Linked DNA regions of Caldimonas brevitalea. The protein of the gene in region 1 interacts with the protein of each later gene in a pairwise test. Links are inferred from orthologs where the notes say so. Each region holds a gene or a part of one and is shown in the gene's direction. Other genes may lie near its edges.

The links. The genes of interacting proteins can lie anywhere in the genome.
Region 2: the proteins of ftsH (region 1) and hflC interact in binary tests that used the Escherichia coli proteins (3 or more experiments, as listed by UniProt). The link is inferred for Caldimonas brevitalea from one-to-one orthologs.

Annotation. Positions count from the first base shown.
Region 1 is NZ_CP011371.1:2,478,717-2,484,334, forward strand. What follows is about bases 1,359-4,290. They hold ftsH (ATP-dependent zinc metalloprotease FtsH), read left to right. Parts: upstream 1,359-1,836; coding sequence 1,837-3,744; downstream 3,745-4,290. Other genes in these bases: AAW51_RS11085 (RlmE family RNA methyltransferase), read left to right, coding at 1,359-1,655; folP (dihydropteroate synthase), read left to right, coding at 3,878-4,290. Also shown: AAW51_RS11075 (DUF4149 domain-containing protein), read left to right, coding at 26-466; AAW51_RS11080 (YhbY family RNA-binding protein), read right to left, coding at 478-954; more of AAW51_RS11085, read left to right, coding at 975-1,358; more of folP, read left to right, coding at 4,291-4,705; glmM (phosphoglucosamine mutase), read left to right, coding at 4,764-5,618. UniProt on the Escherichia coli protein: Acts as a processive, ATP-dependent zinc metallopeptidase for both cytoplasmic and membrane proteins. Plays a role in the quality control of integral membrane proteins.
Region 2 is NZ_CP011371.1:2,582,858-2,585,943, forward strand. What follows is about bases 1-2,779. They hold hflC (protease modulator HflC), read left to right. Parts: upstream 1-834; coding sequence 835-1,725; downstream 1,726-2,779. Other genes in these bases: hflK (FtsH protease activity modulator HflK), read left to right, coding at 1-805; AAW51_RS11480 (DUF2065 domain-containing protein), read left to right, coding at 1,736-1,921; AAW51_RS11485 (ATP phosphoribosyltransferase regulatory subunit), read left to right, coding at 1,998-2,779. Also shown: more of AAW51_RS11485, read left to right, coding at 2,780-3,086.

The DNA of each region.
Region 1 (5,618 bases):
TCCGCACCCCTGCTGCTCGCTCTCGATGTCAGTGCAACGTTTGCGCGGCTGGCTGTCCGGCTTATGGGCCGGCATGGTGCTGTTTCTGGGTGGCGCCGCGGCACCCTCGTTGTTCGCCGCGCTCGACCGGGTCTCTGCGGGCCGGGCAGCGGCGCGTCTGTTCCAGACCGAGGCCTACGCCAGCTTGGCGCTGGCGGTGCTGCTGATCGTGGTCGAGCGTCGCTGCACCGGCGCCCGCCGGGCGGCGGAGCCGGCGCGCTCGCCGATGAGCCCGGAGTTGCTGCTGGCCCTGTTCGCCCTGTTTTGCACGGTGGCCGGCTACTTTGCGATCCAACCCATGATGGAGCAGGCGCGCGCCGGGCAGGGCAGCTGGTCGTTCGGCGCGCTGCACGCCGTCTCCAGCGCATTCTTCCTGGGGAAAGGGGCGGCGCTCCTGGTGCTGGCCTGGCGTTGTGCCCCCCGTTGAGCGCTGCCGGGTCAGGCCGACGAGGCCTTCTTCTTCAGGCTGGTGACGCGCGGCTTGGCGCGCTTGATCGTGCCGCCCGGCGTCAATCGCTGGTTGCCCAGCACCGTGAGCTTCTTCACTTCAGGCCGCTGCCCGCCGCGCTTCGAGTATTTGACGACCTTCACCGTCTTGGGCGCCGGCTTGCGGTCTTCGCGCTCTGTTTTCTCTTTCGGCGGGATGGGGCGCCACAGCACCAGCAGCTTGCCGATGTGCTGCACCGGGGCGGCGTTGAGCTGCTCGGAGAGCTGGGCGAGGATGTCTTCGCGTGTTTGCCGTTCGTCCGAGAACACACGCACCTTGATCAGGCCGTGGGCCTTGAGCGCGGCGTCGACTTCCTTGGCCACCGCGGGCGTCAGGCCGTCGGCCCCGATGAGCACGACGGGGTCGAGATGATGGGCTTCCGAGCGCTTTTCTTTGCGCTGGGCGGGGGTCAAATTGATGGCAGGCATACACGTATTATCGTTGGGCAATGAAGATCAAAACCAAAAGCAAGAAAGTGAACAAGGCGTGGCTGCACGACCACCTCACCGATCCCTATGTGCGGCTGGCCCAGAAGGAGGGGTACCGGGCGCGTGCGGCCTACAAGCTGAAAGAGATCGATGAAGAGCTGGGCCTGCTGAAGCCGGGTCAGCTGGTGGTCGACCTGGGCGCGGCGCCGGGCGCGTGGAGTCAGTACGTGCGCCGCAAGTTCGCGCCCAAGGATGCGACGGCCGCCGGTGGCGCCGCGGTGGGTGCGTTGAACGGCACCCTGATCGCGCTCGATCTGCTCGATTTCGAACCGATCGAGGGGGTGCAGTTCATCCAGGGCGATTTTCGCGAGGACACGGTGTTGCAGCAGCTGCGTGACGCGCTCGCTGGCCGTCCGGTGGACGTGGTGGTGTCGGACATGGCACCCAACCTGTCGGGCATCGAGGTGTCGGACGCCGCGCGCATCGCCCATCTGGTCGAGCTCGCGATCGAGTTTTCGGTCGCCCACCTGCGGCCGGACGGCGCGCTGGTCTGCAAGGTGTTCCACGGCAGCGGTTACAGCCAGCTGGTGGAGCTGTTCAAGCGCACCTTCCGCAGCGTCAAGCCGATCAAGCCCAAGGCTTCGCGCGACAAATCGTCGGAAACCTTTTTGGTCGGTCGGGGTCTCAAGGTGCAGAGTTGACGGTCGATAGACGGGAAGGGGCGATGGTGTGGCGCGCCGCCCGGTGCTTGCGACCTCCGCAAACACCTGTCACAAGCGTGGGAAACATCAAAGAGAGACGCCTCTTGACTCGTCTAGAATTGCCCCGATCTATTGAGTATTCGAGCTATTTTGGCTATCAGGCATCGGAGAAGGAGCCGCGGTGAACAATCAATGGTTCTCTAAAGTGGCGGTGTGGTTGGTGATTGCGCTGGTGTTGTTCACCGTGTTCAAGCAATTCGATCGCGGCGTCGCCACTTCAGGGCAAATCGGCTATTCCGATTTTCTCGAGGAAGTTCGTAACAAGCGCATCAAGGCCGTCACCTTGCAAGAGGGCACGGGCGGCACCGAGATCATCGCGGTCACCAACGACGACAAGCGCATCCGCACCACGGCCACCTACTTGGACCGTGGCCTGGTGGGCGACCTGATCAACAACAACGTCAAGTTCGACGTCAAGCCGCGCGAAGAGCCGTCGCTGCTGATGAGCATCCTGATTTCCTGGGGGCCGATGCTGCTCCTGATCGGGGTGTGGATCTATTTCATGCGACAGATGCAGGGAGGCGGCAAAGGCGGCGCCTTCAGCTTCGGCAAAAGTCGCGCGCGGATGCTCGATGAATCCAACAACTCTGTCACGTTCGCGGATGTTGCCGGCTGCGACGAAGCCAAGGAAGAAGTCAAGGAGTTGGTCGACTTCCTGAAAGACCCGCAGAAGTTCCAGAAATTGGGCGGCCGCATCCCGCGCGGCGTGCTGATGGTTGGCCCCCCGGGGACCGGCAAAACCTTGCTGGCCAAGAGCATCGCCGGCGAAGCCAAGGTGCCGTTCTTCTCGATCTCGGGCTCCGATTTCGTCGAAATGTTCGTTGGTGTCGGCGCCGCACGCGTGCGTGACATGTTCGAGCAGGCGAAGAAGAACGCGCCCTGCATCATCTTCGTCGACGAAATCGACGCCGTCGGCCGCCACCGTGGCGCCGGTCTGGGCGGCGGGAACGACGAGCGCGAGCAGACGCTGAACCAGATGCTGGTCGAGATGGACGGTTTCGAGACCAACCTCGGCGTGATCGTGATCGCCGCGACCAACCGGCCCGACATTCTCGACCCCGCGCTGCTGCGCCCGGGCCGTTTCGACCGCCAGGTCTATGTGACGCTGCCGGACGTGCGCGGCCGTGAGCAGATCCTGAACGTGCACATGCGCAAGGTGCCGATCGGCACCGACGTGCGGCCTGACATCCTGGCGCGCGGCACCCCCGGTTTCTCCGGCGCGGACCTGGCCAACCTGGTGAACGAGTCGGCCCTGTTCGCGGCTCGCCGTAACGGCCGTGTGGTGGAAATGCAGGACTTCGAGAAGGCCAAGGACAAAATCCTGATGGGCCCGGAGCGCAAGTCCATGGTGATGCCTGAGGAAGAGCGGCGCAACACGGCCTACCACGAGGCCGGCCACGCGCTGGTGGCGCGCTTGCTGCCCAAGACCGACCCGGTGCACAAGGTCACCATCATCCCGCGCGGCCGTGCGCTGGGGGTGACGATGCAGCTGCCCGAGGGCGACCGCTACAGCATGGACAAGGAGCGCATGCTCAACACGATTTCGGTGCTGTTCGGCGGGCGGATTGCGGAAGAGGTGTTCATGAACCAGATGACCACCGGCGCGAGCAACGACTTCGAGCGTGCCACCCAGATCGCGCGCGACATGGTCACGCGTTACGGCATGACCGACGAGCTCGGCCCGATGGTTTACGCCGAGAACGAGGGCGAGGTCTTCCTGGGCCGCTCGATCACCAAGCAGGTCAACGTCTCCGAGCAGACGATGCAGAAGGTCGACCACGAGATCCGCAAGATCATCGACGACCAGTACAGCACGGCGCGCAAGCTGATCGAAGACCACCAGGACAAGATGCACGCGATGGCCAAGGCCTTGCTCGAGTGGGAGACCATCGACGCCGAGCAGATCGAGGACATCATGGCCGGCCGTCCGCCGCGCCCGCCGAAAGACTGGGCCCCTTCGAGCCCGAAGAGCGGTGGCGGGGGCAGCACGCCGCCGGTCAACACCGACGGCGCACCGGCGGCCGCCTGACGCGGCGCAACACAGCGCATCTTCGCAGCGCATCTTCGCGGCCCGGCGTAGCTCGGGACGACACAACGGGGCTTCGAGCCCCGTTTTGCGTTCAAGCGTCGTTTTGATGGAGCCTTCTGCTCTGATTCTTTCCATGTTCTGGCAAACCTCGCGCTTTCGCATCGACCTCCACCGGCCCCGGGTGATGGGCATCATCAACGTCACCCCCGACTCCTTCTCGGACGGCGGGCTGCATGCCGACACCCGGGCGGCCCTGCTGCAATGTGAGCGGCTGTTGGGCGAAGGCGCCGATCTGCTGGACATCGGCGGCGAGTCGAGCCGCCCCGGCGCGGCAACCCTGCCGCTGGACGAAGAGCTGAAACGGGTGGTGCCAGTGCTGCGCGAGGCGGTGCGCCTGGGCGTGCCGATCTCGGTGGACACCTACAAGACCGAGGTGATGCAGGCGGCGCTCGACCTCGGCGTCGACATCCTCAACGACATCCATGCCCTGCGCTCGCCCGGGGCCCTCGCGCTGGCAGCGGCGCATCCCGGTTGCGGCGTCTGCCTGATGCACATGCAGGGAGAGCCGAAATCGATGCAATCGGCCCCTCGCTACGACGATGTGGTGCGGGAGGTGGCCGCTTTTCTCGAGCAGCGCGCCCGGGCACTGCAAGGCCATGGCGTGCGGGCCGAACGTATCGTGCTGGACCCGGGCATCGGTTTCGGCAAGACCGTCGAGCAAAACTTCGAGTTGCTGGCGCGCCAGCCCGAAATCGCCGCGCTCGGGTATCCGCTGCTGGCCGGCTGGTCGCGCAAGTCGTCGCTCGGGGCCGTCACCGGCCGCCCGGTCGGCGAGCGGCTCGTTGCCAGCGTCGCGGCCGCCCTCGCGGCGGTGCAACGCGGCGCGCGCATCGTGCGCGTACACGATGTCGCCGCCACTGTCGATGCCCTAAAGGTGTGGCAGCACGCCGGGCTGGCGTGACCCGAGAGCGGCGAAAATACCGATCGTTACAACAAGCACAGCACAGGCAGGAAACGCGATGAGCAGAACCTATTTCGGCACCGACGGCATCCGTGGCACGGTGGGCCAAGTGCCCATCACTCCGGACTTCATCCTCCGGCTGGGCCACGCGGTGGGACGCGTCCTCAAGCGCACCGAGCGGCGGCCCACGGTGTTGATCGGCAAAGACACGCGGATCTCCGGCTACATGCTCGAATCGGCCCTGGAGGCTGGCTTCGCCTCGGCCGGTGTCGACGTGTTGCTGAGCGGCCCCTTGCCGACGCCGGGGGTGGCCTATCTCACGCGTGCGCTGCGGCTGGATCTGGGCGTGGTGATCAGCGCGTCGCACAACCCGTTCGGCGACAACGGCATCAAGTTTTTTTCAGCCCGCGGCGAAAAGCTGCCCGACGAGTGGGAGCGTGACGTCGAGGCGGCGCTGGCCGAAGCGCCGTCATGGGTCGATTCTGCCGGCCTGGGCAAGGCGCGCCGGCTGAGCGACGCACAAGGCCGCTACATCGAGTTCTGCAAGAGCACCTTCGGCAACGATCTGTCGCTAAAAGGCCTGAAAGTGGTGGTGGACGCGGCCCACGGCGCCGCCTATCAAGTGGCGCCCGACGTCTTCCACGAGCTGGGGGCCGACGTCGTGTCGATCGGCTGCTCGCCCGACGGCTACAACATCAACGACCATGTGGGGGCGACGTCCCCGGGTGCGCTGGTCGAGGCGGTGCGGCAGCATGGCGCCGACTACGGCGTCGCGCTGGACGGCGACGCCGACCGCCTGCAATTGGTCGACCGTCACGGCCGCCTCTACAACGGCGACGAGTTGCTTTATGTGATGGTCTGCGACCGCCTAGCCCAGCAGCAGTCGGTGCCGGGGGTTGTCGGGACGCTGATG
Region 2 (3,086 bases), 100 kb from region 1 along the record:
GCGCGACTCGTCGATGCTGACGCAGGACGAAAACATCGTCGACATCCGTTTCACCGTCCAATACCGCATCAAGGACGTGAAGCAGTACATCTTCGAAAACCGCCGTCCCGACGACGCAGTGGTGCAGGCAGCCGAGTCGGCGGTGCGCGAGATCGTCGGCCGCAGCAACATGGACTCGGTGCTCTATGAGCAGCGCGATGCCATCGCGGCCGATCTGGTCAAGTCCACGCAAGCGCAGCTCGACCGGCTGAATGCGGGCATCCAGGTCGCCAGCGTCAACGTGCAGAGCGTGCAGCCGCCCGAGCAGGTGCAATCCGACTTCGACGACGCCTTCCGCGCCGGCGCCGATCGCGAGCGCCTGAAGAACGAGGCGCAGGCCTACGCCAATGAAGTGATTCCCAAGGCGCAGGGCACGGCGTCGCGACTGCGCGAAGAGGCCAAGGGTTACGCGGCCCGCGTGGTGTCGCAGGCCGAAGGTGACGCCGACCGCTTCAACAGCGTGCTGACCGAGTACGCCAAGGCACCGGGCGTCACGCGCGACCGCCTCTATCTCGACACCATGACGCACATCTATTCGAATGCCACCAAGGTGTTGATCGACACGCGCAGCAACAGCAATCTGCTCTACCTGCCGCTCGACAAGCTGATCCAGCAGGCCGGTGGCGGCAATGGCAGCAGCCAGCCTGCGGCGCCGACCGCCACGCCGCCGGGCAGCACCGACCCGGTGCCCGTGCCGTCCTCGTCTGCCCCCGTCGAGACGCGTTCGCGTGACAACCAGCGCAGCCGCGAGCGCGAAAGCCGCTGAGACCGAGACCCACAAGCGAAGAGAAGCACATGAATCGCATCGGTTTGATTGTTTCGACCCTGCTGCTGCTGGTCGTCATCGCAGGCTCCACGCTGTTCGTCGTCGACCAGCGCCAGTTTGCGGTCGTCTATGCCCTAGGCGAAATCAAGGAAGTGATCGTCGCCCCCGGCCTCAAGGTCAAGATGCCGCCGCCGTTCCAGAACGTGGTCTTGCTCGACCGTCGCGTGCAGACGCTCGACAGCCCTGAAACGCGCCCCATCTTCACGGCCGAAAAGAAGAGCCTGGTGATCGACTGGCTGGTGAAGTGGCGCATCGTCGACCCGCGCCAGTTCATCCGCAACAACGGCGTCGACATGCGCAACGCCGAGTCGCGCCTGGCGCCTATCGTGCAGGCGGCCTTCAACGAAGAGGTGACGCGCCGCACCGTGCGCCAGGTGCTGGCCACCGACCGCGAGAAGGTGATGCAGGACGTGCGCAAGCGTTTGGCCGACGACGCCAAGGGCTTCGGTATCGAGATCGTCGACGTGCGCACCAAGCGCGTCGATTTCTCGTCCAACATCACCGACTCGGTCTACCGGCGTATGGGGTCCGAGCGCAAGCGCGTCGCCAGCGAGCTGCGCTCCACCGGGGCCGCCGAAGGCGAACAGATCCGCGCCGATGCCGACCGCCAGCGCGACATCATCATCGCCGAGGCGTACCGCGAGGCCGAGAAGGTCAAGGGTGAGGGCGATGCGAAGGCATCGGCCCTCTACGCCTCGGCGTTCGGGCAAGACCCCCAGTTCGCGCACTTCTACCGCAGCCTCGAGGCCTACCGCAAAAGCTTCCGCAACCGCGGCGACGTGATGGTGCTGGACCCGGCGAGCAACGACTTCTTCCGAACCATGCGCGGCGCCGGCCCCGCGGCAGCGCCACGCAAGTGATGCGCCCCAGATGACGGACGCCCTGTGGTTGGCGTTGGCGCTGGTGTTGGTCTTCGAAGGACTGCTGCCCCTGCTCAGCCCGGCGCGCTGGCGCCGCGTGTTTGAGCAGGCGCTGCGACTGCACGACGGCCAGATCCGCTTCCTGGGTCTGGCCAGTGTTTTGGCCGGCTTGCTGCTGTTGGGCCTGCTTAGCTGACGCGCCTGGCGGGGCCCGGCCTCGCGGGGTCCTTACGCCCCGGTACAATCACGTTTTCAATCCCCCGGTGGTTTTTATGTCGTCTGCTTGGCTGCTGCCCGAGCACATTGCCGATGTCTTGCCCTCCGAGGCCCGACGTATCGAGGAACTGCGCCGCACCTTGCTCGACGTGGCGCGCAGCTACGGCTATGAGCTGGTGATGCCGCCGCTGCTCGAATACCTCGAGTCGCTGCTGTCGGGCACCGGGCGCGCGCTGGATTTGCGCACCTTCAAGCTGGTGGACCAGCTCAGTGGCCGCACCATGGGTGTGCGCGCGGACACCACACCGCAAGTGGCCCGCATCGACGCCCATCTGCTGAATCGCAAAGGCGTGACGCGCTTGTGCTATTGCGGCCCGGTGCTGCACACCACACCGTCCGGCCTGCAGGCCACCCGCGAGCCGCTGCAGTTCGGGGCCGAGATCTACGGCCATGCCGGGCTGGAGGCCGACCTCGAAGCCCAGGAACTGGCCCTCGAAGGGCTGCAACGGCTCGGCCTCGGGCCGCTGATCCTCGACCTTGCCGACACCCGCATCGTGCGCGCCTTGCTGACCGGCGTGCCAGTCGATGCTGTCGTGCTCGACCAGCTCTACACGGCGCTGGCGGCCAAGGACAACGCGGTGCTCGCCGAGCTGACGCGCGACTTTCCGGCCGACAGCCGTGCTGGCCTGCTGACGCTGACACGGCTGTACGGCGACGCCGAGGTGCTGGCCGAAGCCGAGCGCGTATTGCCGGCGCACCCCGGCATCCAGGCCTCGCTGGCCGATCTGCGTTGGTTGGTCGACCGCATCCGCTATGCCCACCCCGATGTCCGCATCGGCTTCGACTTTGCCGATCTGAGCGGTTATGCCTATTACAGCGGCGCCCGTTTCGCGATCTACGCTGCGGGCTGCAGCGACGCGCTGGTGCGCGGCGGTCGCTACGACGAGGTGGGCGCGGTGTTCGGTCGCAACCGGCCGGCGGCCGGTTTCAGCACCGACCTCAAGGAATTGGCGGGTTTGGCCCGCGTCCAAGGCACCCGCGCGGCCATCCGCGCGCCGTGGGGCCAGGACGAGAGCCTTCGACAGGTGATTCGCCGACTGCGGGAGCAGGGCGAGACGGTGGTTTGCGTGCTGCCGGGGCACGAG